Regions from separate parts of the Promicromonospora sp. NPDC023805 genome, predicted to be linked through region 4. Evidence: riboswitches for the same ligand, from Rfam matches in the RefSeq annotation. Region 4 holds a riboswitch; each other region holds the start of a gene.
What was found. Region 4 has a riboswitch for thiamine pyrophosphate ahead of AB0F70_RS18775 (thiamine ABC transporter substrate-binding protein). Riboswitches for the same ligand answer to the same signal wherever they lie in the genome.

Region 1 (2,191 bases), on a different contig from region 4:
GACTCGGACCGGCGCTCTGCTTCGCGGACCTCCACTTCGGCGTATTCAGCGCTGGCACTACGCTCGAACGTATGACACACCTGCGATGGGGCATCCTGGCGGCCGGCGGGATCGCCTCGGCCTTCACATCAGACCTGAACGACAACGGCTTCACCGTGCAGGCGGTGGGGTCACGGTCCCTGGAGAAGGCGCGCGCCTTCGCCGACCGCTTCGGCATCCGGACGGCGCACGGCTCGTACGAGAACCTCGTGAACGACCCCGAGGTCGACATCGTCTACATCGCCACGCCGCACCCGATGCACGCCGAGGCCGCGAAGCTCGCGCTGGAGGCCGGCAAGCACGTGCTGGTCGAGAAGCCGTTCACGGTCAACGCCGCCGAGGCGCGCGAGATCATGGAGCTCGCCGAGGAGAAGGGCCTCGTCGCGCTCGAGGCCATGTGGACCCGGTTCCTCCCGCACATGGCGCGCGTGCGCGAGATCATCGCTTCCGGTGTGCTCGGCGAGGTCCGGACCCTGATGGTGGACCACACCCAGGACCTGCCGGACGACCCGGCGCACCGCATCAACGACCTGGCACTCGGCGGCGGCTCGCTGCTCGACCTGGGCATCTACCCCGTCTCGTTCGCCTGGGACCTGTTCGGTGAGCCGCTCACCGTGCAGTCGCACGCGACGTTCAAGGAGACGGGTGCGGACGCCACCATCGCCACGATCTTCGGTTACGACGGCGCCCGGGTCGCCACCACCATCTCGGCGTCGGACACCAAGGGCCCCAACCGGGCCTCGATCCTGGGCACCGAGGGACGCATCGAGATCGACGCCGTCTGGTACAGCCAGACGACGGTCCACGTGTACGACGCCGAGGGCACCGAGACCGAGACGTTCACCGCCGAGATCACCGGCCGCGGCATGCAGTTCCAGGCCGCCGAGGCCGAGCGCCTGGTCGCGGCCGGCGAGCTCGACAGCCCGCTCCTCCCGCGCGCGGAGACGGTAGCGATCATGGCGACGCTGGACACGATCCGCGAGCAGATCGGCCTGAAGTACCCGGGCGAGTAGCCCCACTGCCGGCACCCCCTTCGAGGCCTAGGCTGCTCCCTTCTGAACCGTTTCAGAGCGGAGGAACCTAGGCCTCGAAGGGGGTGCGCTTCCGGATCTGCCGTGCGGAGATGTAGCGTGTGCTCGCCAACGCGGGGAGCTCGGGGTAGCCGGGCTGAGAGGTATGGCCTGGGCATCGCGCCCGACGCCGTCGACCCGATCACTTGAACTGGGTAATGCCAGCGGAAGGACGTGCCTGACGGCGCGGGCGTTCGGTCGATGCCGTCCCCGAAGGGGGACGCGGCGGCGCCTCTGTCAGGAACCGGCGACCTCTGGTGTGCCCGTGCACGGAGGTCGCACACATGCTCGCCGAGATCCAGGTCTCTCCCCGCCCCAGCGGCACGCCCGACGCGAAGTACGCGTACGTCGACGCCGCCATCGCCGTCATCCAGGCGTCCGGACTCACCTACGAGGTGGGCGCCATGGGCACGTTCGTCCAGGGCAACCCCGATGAGGTGTGGGCGCTGCTGCGCGCCGTCCACGAGGCGACGATCGAGGCGGGCGCCGAGGGCGTCCAGTCCAACATCAAGGTCAGCGAGACCGCCGACGCCGGTGGTCCCACCATCTCGGAACTCATCACCAAGTTCCGGGCGTGAGCACGGGCGTTCGGCGGTGGGGGGCGCGGCGGGTGATCGCCCCGCTCCTCACCGTCGTCGTCCTGCTGGCCGTCTGGGAGGCGGCGGTGCGCCTGACCGGCGTGCCCGAGTTCGTGCTGCCCGCGCCGTCGCAGGTGGCGCTGACCGCCGTCGAGGTGGCGCCGCTGCTCGGCCCGCACGTCCTGACGACGCTCACCGAGGCGGTCGCCGGCCTCGTGCTCGGCACCGTCGCGGGCCTTGTCCTGAGCATCCTGGTCACCGCCTCGCGTGTGACCGGCGACGCCCTGTACCCGCTGGTCGTGCTGACGCAGACGGTGCCGGTAGTGGTGCTCGCGCCGCTGATGATCCTGTGGACGGGCTTCGGCCTGCTGCCAAAGATCGTCCTGGTGGCGCTCACCGTCTTCTTCCCCGTGCTCGTCTCGGCGGTGGGCGCGATGCGCGCCGTCGACGCCGAGCACGCCGACATGGTGGCCGGCCTGGGCGGCACCCGCCTGGACCAGTTCC
Region 2 (2,191 bases), on a different contig from region 4:
GCGGGTGCGCGAGATCTGCGACAAGTACGACGTCCTGCTGGTCTCGGACGAGGTCATCTGCGCGTTCGGCCGCATCGGATCGATCTTCGCGTGCGACGACTTCGGCTACGTGCCGGACATGATCACCTGCGCCAAGGGCATGTCGTCGGGCTACTCCCCGATCGGCGCGTGCCTGGTCTCCGACCGCGTGTTCGAGCCGTTCGCCACCGGGTCCACGAGCTTCGGCCACGGATATACGTTCGGCGGGCACCCGGTCTCGGCCGCGGTCGCCATGGCCAACCTCGACCTCTTCGAGGCGGAGGACCTGACCGGGCGGGTCAAGCGGAACGCTCGGGCGTTCCGGACCACCCTGGAGCGGCTGCACGACCTACCGATCGTGGGCGATGTGCGCGGCGCCGGGTACTTCTACGCGATCGAGCTGGTCAAGGACAAGGACACCCGGGAGACCTTCGCCGGCGACGAGGCCGACCGCCTGCTGCGCGAGTACGTCACTCCGGCCCTCCTCGAGGCAGGCCTGTACTGCCGCGCCGACAACCGCGGCGACCCGGTGGTGCAGCTCGCGCCGCCGCTGACCGTCGGGCAGACCGAGTTCGACGAGATCGAGGAGATCCTGCGGGGCGTGCTGAGCGAGGCCTGGTCCAAGCTGTGACCTGGTCGGGCGGCCGCGCGCTGCTCCGCCGGCCGACGGCGCATGATCGACCTGCTCGTGGACGGACCGCAGCACAGGGCCGGACGGACCGCTGGGTAGGGTGGGGCCGAAATGGCGCGGGGCGCCGGGCACCAGCCCGGCTGAGACGTACCCGTGGAACCTGATCTAGGTAGTGCTAGCGAAGGGACGCCTCATGGGCTCACTCCTGCCCGACGACGCCGTCGTCCGGACCCGGCCGCCCGGACACCCCGCCGTGGCGCTGACGATCGCCGGCTCGGATCCCTCCGGCGGCGCGGGGATCCAGGCCGACCTGAAGACGTTCGCCGCGCTCGGCGGCTACGGCTGCGCGGTACTCACCGGGCTGACCGCCCAGTCCACGACCGGCGTGACCAGAGTGCTGCCCGTGCCAGCCGACATGGTGACCGCGCAGCTCGAGACCCTGTTCGCCGACGTAGCGGTGGACGCCGTGAAGATCGGCATGACGACGGACGCCGCCGTCGCCCGGGCCGTCGCGGCGGCGCTGCGGCACCTGCGGGGCGCCGGGCGCGCGCCCTACGTGGTGCTCGACCCGGTGATGGTCTCGACGTCGGGCCACCGCCTGCTCGCGCCCGACGCCGAGGCCGTGCTGCGCGACGAGCTGCTGCCGCTGGCCGACCTGGTCACGCCGAACCTGCCGGAGGCAGCCGTGCTGCTCGGCGCCGAACAGGCCCGGGACGACGGTGAGGCGGCCGACCAGGCGCGTGCGCTGCTCAAGCTCGGGGCACGGTTCGCCCTGGTCAAGGGCGGGCACCTGGTATCGGCGGAGTCGGTAGACCACCTCGCGGGTCCGGACGGCGTCGTCGCCCTGACCGCCCAGCGGATTCCCACGCGGAACACCCACGGGACGGGCTGCACGCTCAGCTCGGCGTGCGCCGTCCTGCGCCCCCGGCACGACGGGTGGGAGCCCGCCGTACGCATGGCGAAGGACTACCTGACGGAAGCCCTGCGCGCCGCGGACGACCTGCTCATCGGCGGCACCGGCACGACGCCCGGCCCCTGGCACGGCCACGGCCCGGTCGACCACAGCTTCGCCACCCGCACCCTCGGCTGATGGGTCGGTCGATCCACCCCTTCGAGGTCTAGGTTGCTCCGCTCTGAATCGTCTCAGAGCGGAGCAACTTAGGCCTCGAAGGAGAGGGACCGGGAGACGGCAGCGTCAGGCCGACTTGAGGAGCTCCGCCGCCCGGGCGCGGGCCCAGGCGTCGGCCTCCAGGACGCCCTCGACCGAAGCCGCGTCGCCGGCGTCCGTCGTCGCGTGCGCCTCCACCACCGCGGCCACCGTGTCGACGATGTCGAGGAAGCCGATGGCGCCGTCGTGGAACGCGTCGACGCACACCTCGTTCGCCGCGTTGTAGACCGCCGGGTGCGTGCCGCCGGCCTCGCCGACCTGCCGGGCCAGGCGGACGGCGGGGAAGGCGTCGTCGTCCAGGGGGGCGAACTCCCAGGTGGACGCCTGCGTCCAGTCGATGGGCACATCGACGTCGGGCAGGCGGTCGGGCCAGG
Region 3 (2,191 bases), on a different contig from region 4:
CGGCGAGACCTTGGCGCCCTGCGGCCGGTACAGCCTGGCCCGGGTCTGGAACGCGTTCGGCTCGAAGCCCGCCCTCGCGACGAACGTGTCGGTGAACAGGGCGGCGTCGGTGTCGCCCTGGCCGTTCAGGGAGGTGCGGTGGATGTCGCCGACGCGCCCGTTGGCGGGTGCGAAGTCGTCGCCAGACGCCCAGCGGCCCATCACGAACCACTTGGTCCAGGCCCCGTCAGCCTTGCGGCCGCGGAACTCCACCTCGACCCAGGTGCCCGTGGGGGTGTCGGCGTTCCAGGAGGGCACGGCCTGCTTGATCGGGTACCCGGTCTCGACGACGGGCGAGGTCCACGTGCCGGTCTCGTACGTGACGGGCGTGCCGTCGCCGTACGGGTCCGTGTAGTCCACGAGGTCACCGCCGCGGGGCAGGATGAGCCCGCCGTGGACGTCGAACCGCAGTCCGTCGCGTTCGCCCGCGAGCAGCTCCCGGCGCCCGTCCCACGAGGTCAGGGTGATCTGGTTGTCCGACGCCGTAGGGCTCACCTCAGCGCCCGCCGCCGACACCGCACCCGCCACGATCCCTGTTTGAACCACGAGAGCCCCCGTAGCCGCCAACGCGAACGCCCTCGTTCGCAGGTTGTTCCGTACCGGCATTCCAGCCTCCATGTCCCGGGCTCCCTGCTGGGGTGAGCGAGCCGTCGGGCCTTGCTTATCACGGTGGGCGGCGGGGCAGAAGGAAAGTGCCGGACAGTGCTAACCTCGGCGGCGATCCCACGGGTGCCTCACGCAGGGGCTGAGATCGGGCTGTACGGCCCGGGACCGTTGAACCTGTCCGGTTAACACCGGCGTAGGAAGCAGGAGTCTCATGATGGAGAAGTCCCAGTCCCGCACGCTCGCTTACCAGTACGAGCGCGACCACGAGCACGACGGCGGGTACAGCACACCGCAGGACGACACAGGTCTCCGGGTGCCGGTCACGGAGATCACGCTGGCGCCGTCGCCCGACGGCGCCCCGAACGAGCCGGTCCGGGTCTACCGGACGCAGGGCCCCGGTTCCGACCCGGTCCGCGGCCTCGCGCCGGCCCGCGAACCCTGGGTCGTGGCGCGCGGAGACACCGAGGAGTACGACGGCCGCCATCGGGCACTGGCCGACGACGGGCGCGGCGCACTGCGCCGCGGTGCCGCCAGCCAGGAGTGGCAGGGAGAACGACGTCGGCCCCGCCGGGCGCTCCCCGGCCGGACCGTGACCCAGATGCACTACGCACGCCAGGGCGTGATCACGCCCGAGATGCGGTTCGTCGCGGTGCGCGAGGGCTGCGACGTCGAGCTGGTGCGCAGCGAGGTGGCCGCCGGCCGGGCGATCATCCCGAACAACGTGAACCACCCGGAGTCGGAGCCGATGATCATCGGCAGGGCGTTCCTGGTCAAGGTCAACGCGAACATCGGCAACTCCGCCGTCCACAGCTCCATCGCGGAGGAGGTGGAAAAGCTCGAGTGGGCCACCAAGTGGGGCGCCGACACCGTCATGGACCTCTCCACGGGCGACGACATCCACACCACGCGCGAATGGCTCATGCGGAACTCGCCGGTGCCCATCGGCACCGTGCCGATCTACCAGGCCCTCGAGAAGGTCGACGGCGACGCCGGCGCGCTCACCTGGGAGATCTACCGCGACACGGTGATCGAGCAGTGCGAGCAGGGCGTCGACTACATGACGGTGCACGCGGGCGTGCTGCTGCGATACGTGCCGCTCACCGCCGACCGGGTCACGGGCATCGTCTCGCGCGGCGGGTCGATCCTCGCCGGCTGGTGCCTGGCGCACCACCAGGAGAACTTCCTCTACACGCACTTCGACGAGCTCTGCGAGATCTTCGCCCGGTACGACGTCGCCTTCTCGCTCGGCGACGGCCTGCGGCCCGGATCGCTCGCCGACGCGAACGACGCCGCGCAGTTCGCCGAGCTCGACACGCTCGCCGAGCTGACGAAGCGGGCCTGGGCCTACGACGTCCAGGTGATGGTCGAGGGACCTGGACACGTCCCGTTCCACCTGGTGCGCGAGAACGTGGAGCGGCAGCAGGAGCTCTGCGACGGCGCCCCGTTCTACACGCTCGGCCCGCTCGTGACCGACATCGCACCCGGGTACGACCACATCACCTCAGCGATCGGCGCCACCGAGATCGCCCGGTACGGCACCGCGATG
Region 4 (2,191 bases):
AGGCCCTGCGGACGGGTCGGCCGTTCGCGTGCGCGCACCGGATAGTGGACCGCAAGGGCCGCACACGTTCGGTGGTCGTCATCGGCCAGGGCCGACGCAGCGGCCCCGACCGGTCGCCGGAGCTGGTCGGGTACGTCATCGACGTCACGCCCGTCCAGAAGGAGGCGCTGGCGCGCAGGTCCGAGGCGGTCGTCACCAGGGCCTTCGTCAGCCAGGCGGTGATCGAGCAGGCCAAGGGCGTCGTCATGGCGGTACGCGGGGTGAGCGAGGAGACCGCCGGTCAGCTGCTGCACGAAGCCGCCCAGCGGGTCGACATCCCGCTCCGGCTGGCCGCCGACCAGGTGATGGCCGGGCTGCGGGCCGATCGCGAGGGGGCGGATCGCGAGCGGACGGGCATCACGCAGGAAGCCCTCACACGTGCGTTGGACGGCGTCGAGCCGGTGGGGCGGCCTCGCGGGCACGACCCCCTGCTCACCCGGCGGCCGCGCAAGGTGTCGGCGCGCACGTCCGGCTGAACCTGCGACCGGATGCCCGGCCCGGTGATCCCCGGCCGGGCATCCGACGGGTCAGCGCGCGGCGCGGCGGGCGGCGAGTCGAAGTGCCGCCGTCGACGCGCCCTTCGAGGCCATGCGCTTCGCGAGCACCGCGGTGCCGGCGGCCACGGCCGCGAACACGGTCGCCTGCACCAGGTCCAGCTCCGGGTCGTCCGCCTTGCTGGGCGCGTCGTTGCCGGTCACGCCTTTCCAGATCATGCTGACCGCTTTCTGCGCGACCCAGCCGGCCGCGAGCGTCAGGGCGAGGGTGCCGACCTTCTCGGCGAGTGTCTGTTCCGTCTCAATCTTGGCCATTTCCACACGGTAGCGCTCGACCGGCCAGTAGGCTGGCCGGACACGACAGGGGAGCGCCACACGGCGCTGAGAGTGCGGAACACCGCAGACCCTTGAACCTGATCCGGGTCAGACCGGCGGAGGAAGTCGAGGCACGATGTTGCGTCTTTCCGGTGCTCACGCGGGCACGATCCAAGCTGGTCCGGCCGCCGGAGCGCTCTCCGTGGCGCTCCTGCTCGCCGGCTGCGGCGGCTCTGGTTCCGGTGGCTCTGGGTCCGATGGTTCCGGGGCCGGCGCGGGCGACCCGGCGGCGTCGGGCACCGTGACCCTCGTGACCCACGACTCCTGGGCGCTCGACGAGAAGGTGGTCGAGCGGTTCGAGGAGGAGTCCGGGCTGACCGTCGAGGTCAGTGCGGCGGGCGACGCCGGAACCCTGGTGAACCAGCTGGTGCTGACCAAGGACGCACCGCTCGGCGACGCCGTGTTCGGCATCGACAACACCTTCGCCTCCCGCGCGCTCGAGGCGGGCGTGGTCGAGGAGTACACCCCGGCGGACCTGCCCGACGGCGTCGAGCAGCTGGGCGGGGCGCTCACCCCGATCGACCAGGGCGACGTCTGCGTGAACGCGGACGAGGCCTGGTTCGAGAAGTCGGACCTCGAGGTGCCGAAGACGCTCGAGGACCTGGCCGACCCGCAGTACCGGGACCTGCTCGTGGTGAGCAACCCAGCGACGTCGTCGCCCGGGCTCGCCTTCCTGCTGGCGACCGTCGGGGCGTTCGGCGAGGACGGGTTCGAGGACTACTGGACGTCCCTGGTCGACAACGGCGTCAAGGTCGCCGACTCGTGGGAGGACGCCTACTACGTGGACTTCTCGGGTGCGGATGAGGGCGGCGAGCGCCCGCTCGTCCTGTCGTACGCGACGTCGCCGGCCTTCACCGTCAGCGAGGACGGCTCGGAGTCGACCACCAGCGCGCTGCTCGAGACGTGCTTCCGGCAGGTCGAGTACGCGGGAGTGCTCGCCGGGTCGGACAACCCGGAGGGTGCTCAGGCGTTCGTCGACTTCCTGCTCGGCGAGGACGCCCAGGCCGCGCTGCCCGAGTCGATGTACATGTACCCGGCCGACCCCGCTACCGAGCTGCCCGCCGACTGGGAGAAGTTCGCACCCCAGGCCGAGGCGCCGTTCGAGGTGGCGCCCGCCGAGGTGAGCGAGCACCGCGACGAGTGGATAGAGCGGTGGACAGAGACCGTAGTCGGCTGAATCGGCTGAATCGGCTGAGTCGGCTGAGCCTGCGGCCCGCGCCGCTGCTCTGGGGGACGGCGGTCGCCGTCCCCCTCGGTTTCCTCGCCGTCTTCTTCGCCTGGCC

Region 1: another riboswitch for thiamine pyrophosphate. It lies ahead of AB0F70_RS15610 (thiamine-binding protein); the one in region 4 lies ahead of AB0F70_RS18775 (thiamine ABC transporter substrate-binding protein).
Region 2: another riboswitch for thiamine pyrophosphate. It lies ahead of thiD (bifunctional hydroxymethylpyrimidine kinase/phosphomethylpyrimidine kinase); the one in region 4 lies ahead of AB0F70_RS18775 (thiamine ABC transporter substrate-binding protein).
Region 3: another riboswitch for thiamine pyrophosphate. It lies ahead of thiC (phosphomethylpyrimidine synthase ThiC); the one in region 4 lies ahead of AB0F70_RS18775 (thiamine ABC transporter substrate-binding protein).

Annotation. Positions count from the first base shown of each region.
Region 1 is NZ_JBFAAH010000014.1:147,609-149,799, reverse strand. It holds gene AB0F70_RS15615 (Gfo/Idh/MocA family oxidoreductase) at 72-1,052, shown strand; TPP riboswitch at 1,175-1,299, shown strand; gene AB0F70_RS15610 (thiamine-binding protein) at 1,394-1,687, shown strand; gene AB0F70_RS15605 (ABC transporter permease) at 1,684-2,191, shown strand, end outside.
Region 2 is NZ_JBFAAH010000020.1:46,360-48,550, reverse strand. It holds gene AB0F70_RS19110 (aspartate aminotransferase family protein) at 1-649, shown strand, start outside; TPP riboswitch at 757-853, shown strand; gene thiD (bifunctional hydroxymethylpyrimidine kinase/phosphomethylpyrimidine kinase) at 843-1,739, shown strand; gene dxr (1-deoxy-D-xylulose-5-phosphate reductoisomerase) at 1,845-2,191, opposite strand, start outside.
Region 3 is NZ_JBFAAH010000002.1:285,993-288,183, reverse strand. It holds gene AB0F70_RS04730 (C39 family peptidase) at 1-585, opposite strand, end outside; TPP riboswitch at 757-862, shown strand; gene thiC (phosphomethylpyrimidine synthase ThiC) at 857-2,191, shown strand, end outside.
Region 4 is NZ_JBFAAH010000019.1:93,541-95,731, reverse strand. It holds gene AB0F70_RS18785 (PAS and ANTAR domain-containing protein) at 1-515, shown strand, start outside; gene AB0F70_RS18780 (DUF4235 domain-containing protein) at 567-848, opposite strand; TPP riboswitch at 886-990, shown strand; gene AB0F70_RS18775 (thiamine ABC transporter substrate-binding protein) at 985-2,085, shown strand; gene AB0F70_RS18770 (iron ABC transporter permease) at 2,091-2,191, shown strand, end outside.